2 regions of the Arthrobacter ramosus genome follow, and region 1 is predicted to be linked to the other one. Evidence: predicted binding sites of a transcription regulator. Region 1 holds the regulator's gene; the other holds the start of a gene.
The links. Region 1 encodes LexA, which represses DNA repair genes until DNA is damaged. Its sites were predicted from a motif close to TCGAACANNTGTTCGA; they were not measured.

Region 1 (4,865 bases):
GGCCGGCGGGCTCACCGCCATGGACCAGGTAAGGGCGTCCGGAGACGTCGACGACGGCGTGGGCCAGCGCTTCATCCAGAGGGACCGTGGCCTCGCCGAAGCGGCGGATGCCGGCTTTGTTACCCAAGGCGGTGCGGAGGACCTCACCGAAGGTGATAGCAACATCCTCCACGGTGTGGTGGGCGTCGATGTGGGTGTCTCCGGTCGCCTTGACGGTCATGTCGATGAGCGAATGCTTGCAGAGCGCCGTCAGCATGTGGTCATAGAACGGCACCGAGGTACTGATATCCGAGACTCCCGTGCCGTCGAGGTTGATTTCAACCAGGACGGAGGACTCACTGGTGGTGCGTTCCATGCGTGCTGTCCGGGCGGCCGCCGTGCTGGCGCCGTTTTCGCTCATTGATGATCCTTAGGAGGAAGGTGTGGTGGGACTTGTTCAAGTCTAGGCCGGTGCGGAGACCTGGCCGTCCAGCAAGGCTTCAAGCGCCTCAAGGAAGGCCGTGGTCTCCGGCTCTGTACCGGCGGTGACACGGAGGTGGCCCGGTATGCCGACGTCGCGGATCAGGACACCGCGCTCCAGGAGGCCTTGCCACAGGGCGTGGGGGTTTTCGATTCCGCCGAAGAACACATAGTTCGAATCCGAGGCGGCGGGCTTGAAGCCCATGCGGGTCAACTCGCTGACAATGCGGTCGCGTTGGATCTTGATGTCCTCGACGTCGGCCATGAGGGCTTCGCGGTGCCGGAGGGCAGCCAGCGCGGTTGCCTGGGTGATGGCGGACAGGTGATACGGAAGGCGGACCAAGCGGATCGCATCGGCGACCTCGGGTGCAGCTGCCATGTAGCCGATGCGTGCACCGGCCAGGGCGAACGCCTTGCTCATGGTCCGGGAGACAATAAGGCGCTCCCGGCCAGGGAGGAGCGTCAACGCACTTGGCGTGTTGTCGTGGGCGAACTCGTGGTAGGCCTCGTCCACGATCACGACCGTCTGGCTCGCCTCGCCGGCCTCGTAAACGGCTTCGACGACGTCCAGCCCAAGCCCCGTGCCGGTGGGGTTGTTCGGGGAGCAGAGGAACACGACATTCGGCTTGAGTTCGCGGACCTGCGCGGCGGCCGAGGCTGCATCGAGTCCATAGTCTTCAGCGCGAACTCCAGCGATGTATGCCGTGTCGGTTCCGCTGGCAAGCAGAGGGTACATGGAGTACGTGGGCGGGAAACCGAGCGCGGTCCGGCCGGGGCCACCGAAAACCTGGAGGATCTGCTGCAGTACTTCGTTGGAGCCGTTGGCAGCCCAGATGTTCTCGGCCGCAAGGTCGTGGCCGAGGTATTCCGCAAGGGCCTCGCGCAGTTCGGTGAATTCGCGGTCGGGATAGCGGTTCAGTCCGACGGCGGCTGCCGCTACCGCTTCGGTGATGGCTGCCTGGACATCGGCTGGTACGCCATGCGTGTTTTCGTTGACGTTGAGCAAAATCGGAACATCAAGCTGCGGCGCGCCATACGGGCTCAGGCCGCGGAGGTTGGTCCGGAGGGGAAGTCGGTCAAGTCGCTCAAGCTGGTCACTCACCATGACAGTTTAAGGCGCCACGGTGGATGCACTGAAACTGTGACGGCCCGGCGCCCGTCCAGGCGAACTGTCAGCCCGGCCAACCTTGCTGTCAGGTGGCAGGAATGAACAGTTGCTGGCCCGGCACGATGTGGCCGTCCTGAAGGTTGTTCAGCTGGATAATCTCGGCAACGACGTCGCGCGGATCCCGGGAAGGCGCGGCAATGCCCGCAATCCCCCACAAGGACTGGCCCACTTGCACCGTAACGCTCGCACTGGAGGTGGGCTGCAGCTCGGCGGCGGAATCAGCAGCCTTGGCCGGCGAATTCAGGAATCCCGCCAGGCTGAGCAGCACTGCGACCAAGAGCATTCCAGGGACGCCGAAGAAGACCACGCGGCCCCGGCGGGTCAGGCGAAGCCGGCCCGGTGCCGTACTGCGGCCGGACCTGTGGGTGATGGTGATTGCGGACATGAGCTGAGCCCTTCTGAACAATGCCGCGTTCCGGAATCTCTGGTTGCGGCTGCCAATTCTTGCCTTCAGTCAGTGCTTGCAGGACGGTTGTTCGTTGTTCTGTTCGAACGATTCGAACGAACACCCGGATCCTGCATCACTTTTATAGAACACATATTCGAACCTTGCTATGACATTTTTAGCACTTATCAACGAACGATGTCGAGACTCGCTAGAACAAATGTTTGAAAAACGCCTGTGCCTGCCCTACGTTTGAGTGAAGGAACGAGCACTGAACCAGTGCAACAGGAGGGTCTGACATTTCAGGCCGACAGTCCCGGCAAGCGCCTCAGGGCCGAACGGGCGGAACGGAAGGGCGTTGGCGAACATGGCAGCGAAAGCCACTGGCAGCGGGTCGGCCTCAGCGCGGAGCCAGCAGCCGCAGAAGGCCCCCAAGAGCCTGACCGTCCGCCAGAAGAAAATCCTGGAGACCATCCAACGTTCAGTGAACGATCACGGCTATCCGCCGTCGATGCGCGAAATCGGGGACACGGTTGGTTTGGCCAGCTTGTCCAGCGTCACGCACCAGTTGTCACAGCTCGAGAAGCTCGGCTATCTTCGTCGCGATCCCAAGCGCCCGCGTGCGATGGAAGTCCTCATGCCCTTGACCCTGGACGGCGGCTCCGTCATACCCGGCGTTGAAGCGCCGGCGAAACTCCGCAGCGCCGGCGGCATGGCCGTCACGGAACTCGCGAGTGCCAGTGACACGGCCATGGTTCCCCTCGTCGGGCGCATTGCCGCCGGCGGACCCATCCTGGCGGACCAGACCGTCGAAGACGTCCTGCCGCTGCCCCGCCAGTTGGTAGGCCATGGCGAGCTCTTCATGCTCAGGGTCGCCGGCGATTCCATGATCGACGCAGCTATCTGCGATGGAGACTGGGTGGTGGTACGGCGTCAAAACGACGCCCTCAACGGCGACATCGTGGCCGCACTCCTGGACGATGAAGCCACCGTCAAGACCTTCCGGCAGCGCGACGGCCATACGTGGCTGCTCCCCCAGAACACGCAGTACGAGCCCATCCTGGGCGACCATGCCACCATCATGGGCAAAGTCGTCTCGGTCCTGCGTTCACTTTAGTTCGCGGTAGCGGGGAACTACCCGGGCCAAGGACCGGGTCTTGTTTCCAGCTCCGGGGCAACAGGTTCCGGGATCGGAAACAAGCGCCGGTTTTCGCGGGCCTTAGGCCGCTGCTTGCTGGTGCGGCCGATCTAAGCCTTGGCTGAGTCGGCGTAAAGCCGTTCCAGCGCACCCCGCACCACTGAACGGTCCGTGGTGGGCCAGAAGGGCGGCAACGCTGCCCGGAGGAAGTTGCCATAGCGCTCGGTCGAAAGCCGTGAATCCAGGACTGCCACGACGCCCTTGTCCCCGGTTGAGCGGATGAGGCGGCCGGCCCCTTGGGCCAGCCGGATGGCCGCGTGCGTTGCCGAAACTGCCATGAAACCGTTGCCGCCGGCCTGCGCCACCGCGCGGGACCGTGCCGTCATCAGGGGATCGTCCGGACGAGGGAACGGTATCCGGTCAATCACTACCAGCCGGCATGAACCGCCTGGAACGTCAACGCCCTGCCAGAGGGACATGGTGCCGAACAGGCATGTGTCCTCCTCCTCGGCAAACTGCCTCACCAACGCGGCCATGGTCGATTCGCCTTGGCACAGGATGTCCATGTCCAGGCGTGATCGCATCGCTTCCGCCGCGTCCTCCGCCGCACGTCGGGAAGAAAAGAGGCACAAGGCTCCGCCGTGCGAGGCCTTGATGAGCTCTTCAAGTTCGTCAAGCGCTTCGGGCGAGGTGCCGCGCCCCGGCTTAGGCAGGTGCTTGGCGACGTACAGCATGCCCTGCTTCGGGTAGTCGAAGGGCGAGCCTACATCCACGCCTGTCCAGCTGGGGGCGCCTTGTCCGGTCAGGCCCAGCCCTCCGGCTGTGGCCTCGAATGCAGAGCCGATTGCCAAGGTGGCGGAGGTCAACACCACGGTATGGCCTGCGAAGAGCCCTTCCCGGAGGCGTCCGGCAACGCTGAGCGGCGCGATATTGATGAGCGCGGGCGAATCCTCGTCGGGCGCCGTGTAGCCCTGCTGCGGATCAAAAGTACTGTTCCGGGAAAACCATACGACTTCCCGGTTTTCCCGCGCCGCGAGGAGCCGTTCGCACAGCTCGAGGATCAACATCAGCCGTGAGCGCGCGAGCTGGCGTCCGCCGTCGACCGCGTTGGACGAATCTCCCTTCGAATCGGAAAGCGCTGCACGGCAGGCTTCCCGGAGCTGGTCCACGCAATCAAGTTGCTCATCATTGAGCCCGTTGGGCAGGAGGCCGGACGGCGCACCGATGATCGCGAGTTCCAGGCGGTCCGCGACGGCGTTCAGCGCGTCCACGGTGATGGCCGTGTGTTTGCGGGCGCTGGAGGCCGCGGCATGGATCATCGCCACGGACAGCTGCCCGGACACAGCCCCGGTCACCCGGTCCTGGAGCTCGTGGGCCTCGTCCACCACGACGACGTCGTATTCGGGCAACACGGCCAGGCCTTCGAAGGCGCTGACTGCGAGCATCGCGTGATTGGTGACCACGACGTCGGACTCCGCGGCACGGTGGCGGGCCAGCTCGCTGAAGCACTCCTCCGCCATGGGACACTTCTGAGCCCCGAGGCACTCCATCGAGGTGACGGATACCTGGCGCCAGGCCCGGTCCGTCACGCCCGGCATAAGTTCATCCCGGTCCCCCGTTGCGGTCTTCCCGGCCCACTCACGCAGCCGCAGGACTTCCTTGCCAAGCTGCGAGGCCGGGCCGCCGATGGCTGCGGCGAGATGCGGAACGCTCGT
Region 2 (4,865 bases), 2.5 Mb from region 1:
CGCCTAAGTCCACATCAGAGGACACTCTGAAGGGCCGCCGGCGTCATGCCTGTGGCCCTTCAGTGTCTGTCCCGGATTGCCACGCGTCGCAGTGACAAGGTCCACGCCGCTACTGGCCACGCTGCCCGGACGATGGGTGGCTCGGCCCATTCTGTCGTGTAGAGAGGACTGAGCATGTCTATTAGTGTTCGGTTGCAATCGTCGACAGTTGCATTTGTCTAGACCTCGCAATCAGCCCCCATTCCTTGGCCCGCGGCGCGAGCTTGAATCAGGGCGCGCCAAGCGCGACCCCGCAGTTGACGTCGACGTGCGCGATCTCCTGCATGCGGCGCATCACTGCCAGGTTTATGTCGGAAAGTGGTGTTATTCATTGTGGCGTTATTCCTCACGATCAGGGCAGAGGTGCGCCGGCAGGCAACATCTCGTTTACGGCGCGCCGCTATACCATGTGACCCCAACCTGATTGCGCAGGACACGCTCTTCTTCGAATATATATTCGATTCCAAGTCTAGTGTCGGCCACCGACAGGACCGGGACTCCACCATGTTGCATCTGATTGCGCCGAATAGTCTGTCCTTACTGGTTCGCCTGTGTTTGAGTACTGCTAATTGAGGTCCAGAGCGATTGGGATCGTTGGCATGCGCGCAAACGAGCAAAATCTAAATCCGGCGCCGCGGGGTCGGTTGGAGAAAGCCTATGAGTCCAACATCGGGATCCTCCCGGCGATCGTTATCTTCGTTGTGGGGTTCTTTCCGCTTCGGCAGGTTCTGGGATTCTGGGCGGCCATCGCCATTGTGTTCCTGTTGGGCATTGCGTCGATGCGAATCATCGGACTGCTTGTCGCGCCTTCGATAAGACGGCGCACGGCTTTGGATGCCGACCAAGGCCTCTTCGAATGTCAGCTCCGCGAGAAGGACTCGAAGTCCGCCCCTGGTTCTGATCGAAGCCCGCAAGTCTGCTGGGCACTTGCCGTAAAGATTTCGTAAAGATCCTGCCGAATAGCTGAGAGCGCGCGCAACCTGCCGATAGCTTTTAGAGGCGCCGCCACTTGGGCGTCCCCCAATCCTCAGGTGGCGGCGCTTCTCGAAGTTGGCCACTTCCTTAGAGGACAAACAGATTCTTGCATAAGCATTTGACGCTCGAGCGGGCAGTCTTAGTTGAATCTTGATCTTTTCTTAGTGTTTCCTTGAGGTTCACCCTGTAATGGGCCGTTTTCGTCTGTAGGCTATCTCCAGCTACGATCAGGAGGTTGTCCGGACCGAAAGGCATCCCTGCTCGTGGATTTTGGCCGCTATCTCATTGACCTTATGGTCTTCGTTGGCATCACCGTTGTGCTGATGTGTTCTTTCCACCTCCTCGTGCTGTGGCACAAGAAGCGGAAGTACACGAAGTTGTCGCGCCCTGAGAGACAGTCACTGCCGGGTCGCGATCCCCAGGCGGGCTCGGGGCGGATGATTGTCACCGGCGTCCAAAGGCCATGACAATGGCAACTACCGCCGCGACGACCAGCACCGTCGCAACCCAGATCCATTGTTGTCCGTCCAAGTCCGCCCCGCTCTCAGGTCTTGGTCCAGTCTCCCAAAATCGAGGGTATTGGGCGAGGGCCTCCCGTCCTGACCTTCTTTGAAAAGCGATGGCACGCAACACGCCGGCGACATGCCGCTGACGGGGCCTTCCCGGATTCAAAGAGGGTCAGGATGGTCGCTGGCACAAACCTCGCCGCGGGACCGCCCTTAGTTCAGTGCGATGACGAGCATCTGGTTGGTGCCCGGGATGCACGTCTGTAGAATCGCTCGCGGGAATCCGCCGAATACCGCTGCGACGTTGTTGGTGGTCCCGCCTTGGGGCACCTGGCCGCGTGCGGTCACGGTGTACGTGCCGTAACCGGGGATGCTCACGGTCTCGCCGACGCCGATGCCCGAGAATCGGGCCCACCCGCCGCAGAAATCATGTTCGGTAATGAACAGCGCGTAGGCGTCCGTGGGGGTGAAGTGGATCGGGCCAATGCAACTGTCCACGGCGGCCTGGCCACCTGAACCCGCAACATAGATGGTCCGCACCGCCGGAGCGGGGGCAGGTGCAGGCGCTGGCGCCGGAGCAGGTGCAGGCGCTGGCGCCGGAGCGGGGGCCGGTGCAGGCGCAGGGGCGGGGGCCGCGGCAACCGGCGGCCCTGTCAGCTTTAGCACCTGGCCGGGCACGATGACGGAATAGGCGCTGAGCCCATTGGCCGCCAGCATCCCATTGACGTCGACGCCGAACCTGGCGGCAATCGAGCCAACGGTGTCGCCGCTGACCACCGTGTAGGCGTTCGTGTCAGGCGCAGGAGCAGGAGCAGGAGCAGGAGCGGGTGGAGCTGCGACTGCGGCCGCCGCCGCTGCGGGAGCTGACGGCGCGACGGCGGCCGGTGCCTGCGTCTGTACTGGCGCCTGTGTGGCTCCCGGCGTGGGACTGGCAGCCGGCGTCGGACTGGCTGCGGCCGGCGAAGGCGCGGCAATACCGGCTCCCGAACCGAGCTGCGGGGCAATTGCGGCGCTCGTGCCTGCCGGCGCAAGTACCTGTGAGTAGTTCTGCATCGTCACGGCGCCAATGGCGACCACTGCCACGATTGCCCAGGTGGCTATTGATGCCTTGTACCTGGCGAGTGTTCTTACCCCCGCGGATATCAGGGCGAGGACGTTGCCTCCGCCGATCCCGCTGTGCCTGTACTCCTGCTGATACATGTCGGATCCCCGTAATTAATCGTTTCTGGGGCCGGTCGGTTGGCTGGCCCGGAAGGTGATACGCAGGCGCAGGGGATGGCGCTTGTTGAGACCCTTTTGCTTAAATGCGCAGCACTGAGGAATCCCTCGATCCATCTACTTTGATAAATCCATCAAAGGGATGTACGAACCCGTTTTGATAAATCCATCAGTGAGATTTACGAAAGAGATATTTCCTTTTCCCTGCTGCAGGTGATTTGAGTGTAGGAATGGGAAATTCCCTCCACACGAGTGGGTGCCACTTGCTTTTATTTCCGGCAGCCCGCCAAACACTCGTAAGTCTTCGTCGGCGGCGGGAGGGGCGGCCCTTAGGGTCCGGACTTCCAGCCCTCGCGCGGGGAGCTGTGATGATGACTAAACTAAGTCTGCTTAGTAATTAGTAGGCATATTTATCCGGAGAATTGACGAATTCGGCATTGCGCTCCGCAAATGCGGAGCGGCTATTTTCCGGGAATTTATCCACCGTGTTGGGGAGGGCTTGACCATGCACTTGACCACTGGGACAGAATGGGTCCATGAGTCGAATCGCAATCATCGGCGGCCACGGCAAGGTGGCCTTGCAACTGTCCCGCATCCTGAGCAACGAAGGTCACGCGGTCACTTCCTTCATCCGCAATCCGGAACACGCCCCCGACGTCGAAGTGACGGGTGCCGCCCCGGTAGTACTCGACGTCGAGAATTCGACGACGGCGGAGATCGCCGCTGCACTTGACGGCCACGACGCGGTGGTGTGGTCCGCCGGGGCAGGCGGAGGCAATCCGCAACGTACGTATGCAGTGGACAGGGACGCCGCCATCCGCTCGATGGATGCCGCGGCGCAAACGGGCGTGGCCCGCTATGTGATGGTGTCCTACTTTGGCGCAGGACCTAGCCATGGCGTTCCCGAGGACAACAGCTTCTACGCCTACGCGGATGCCAAGGCCGCGGCGGACGAGTACCTGCGTGCGACTGACCTCGACTGGACGATCCTTGGCCCGGGCGCACTGACCAGCAATCCTGGGTCTGCGCTCATTGAGGTAAGCCCCGCAGACCCGGGCACCGGGACCGAAACTTCGCGGGCCAATGTTGCCCTAGTGGCTGCCGCCGTCCTGGAACTGCCCGAGACTGTCCGCCACACCATCGAGTTCAGGGACGGCTCGGTACCTGTGGTCGAGGCCCTCACGGCGTCCTAGCCGCACCCTGCTCGGTCGGGAGCCGGGCCGGGACGGCACCTGCCGGGATATGTTGGTAGGGCTAGTCCCTCGGCAGGTGCCCGGGACGCTGCCGCTACGACGTCTGGGGAAATCGGGAACATGGACCAGTTGGCACTCATTGTTGGATTGCTGCTTGCAACGGTCGTGGCCGTGGGCTTGGGGGACCGCTTGCGGCTCCCGTACCCGGTGCTGATGCTGTTGCTGGCTGCGGCGATGACCTTCATCCCTGGCTTCCCGGACTTTGAGCTTGCGCCTGAACTGATCCTCCCGATCTTCCTCCCTCCGTTGCTCTTCGCGACCGCCCAGAAGAGTTCCTGGGCGGTCTTCCGGGTCCGTTGGCGGACGCTTCTGCTCATGGCGGTGGCACTCGTGGTCGTTTCGACGGCGGCCGTTGCCGGAGCCGCGTGGCTCATGATTCCAGGGATCGGCATTCCGGCGGCGATCGCACTGGGTGCCATGGTGGCTCCGCCGGACCCCGTGGCGGTTGAATCCGTTGCCGGCCGCGTCCACATGCCGCGCAGGCTCATCACCGTGCTGCAGAGCGAAGGGCTGTTCAACGACGCCGCCGCCATCGTGATCTTCCAGACCGCGGTGGCGGCGACGGTTTCCGGCACCAAGCTGGGGGCCGGCGTCGTGCTCCAATTCGTCATCGGTGCTGCCCTGGCCGTCATTGTCGGCATCGCGATGGGCTGGTTGACGAGGCTGATCACCAAGCTGGTCACCTCCATGGTGGCCCGAAGTGCCGTGACCCTGGTGATTCCTTTCGCCGCATACATCCTGGCTGAAGAGCTGCACGCCTCGGGGGTGATCGCCGTCGTCGTCACGGCCCTCGAGACACAGCGGCACGCGCGGTCCCAGGACGCGGCCGAGCGGGTCACGCGCACCGCATTCTGGGACGTGGTGGAACTCCTTG

Region 2: a site for LexA is predicted at 2,873-2,888, ahead of ABD742_RS03445 (LysM peptidoglycan-binding domain-containing protein). Genes of this name have one in related genera too.

Annotation. Positions count from the first base shown of each region.
Region 1 is NZ_BAAAWN010000001.1:3,184,881-3,189,745, forward strand. It holds gene hisB (imidazoleglycerol-phosphate dehydratase HisB) at 1-400, opposite strand, end outside; gene ABD742_RS14750 (histidinol-phosphate transaminase) at 443-1,561, opposite strand; gene ABD742_RS14755 (LysM peptidoglycan-binding domain-containing protein) at 1,653-2,012, opposite strand; gene lexA (transcriptional repressor LexA) at 2,380-3,129, shown strand; gene ABD742_RS14765 (ATP-dependent DNA helicase) at 3,261-4,865, opposite strand, start outside.
Region 2 is NZ_BAAAWN010000001.1:720,923-725,787, forward strand. It holds gene ABD742_RS03435 (DUF805 domain-containing protein) at 1-7, shown strand, start outside; gene ABD742_RS03440 (hypothetical protein) at 639-986, shown strand; gene ABD742_RS03445 (LysM peptidoglycan-binding domain-containing protein) at 1,734-2,720, opposite strand; gene ABD742_RS03450 (NAD(P)H-binding protein) at 3,275-3,931, shown strand; gene ABD742_RS03455 (Na+/H+ antiporter) at 4,052-4,865, shown strand, end outside.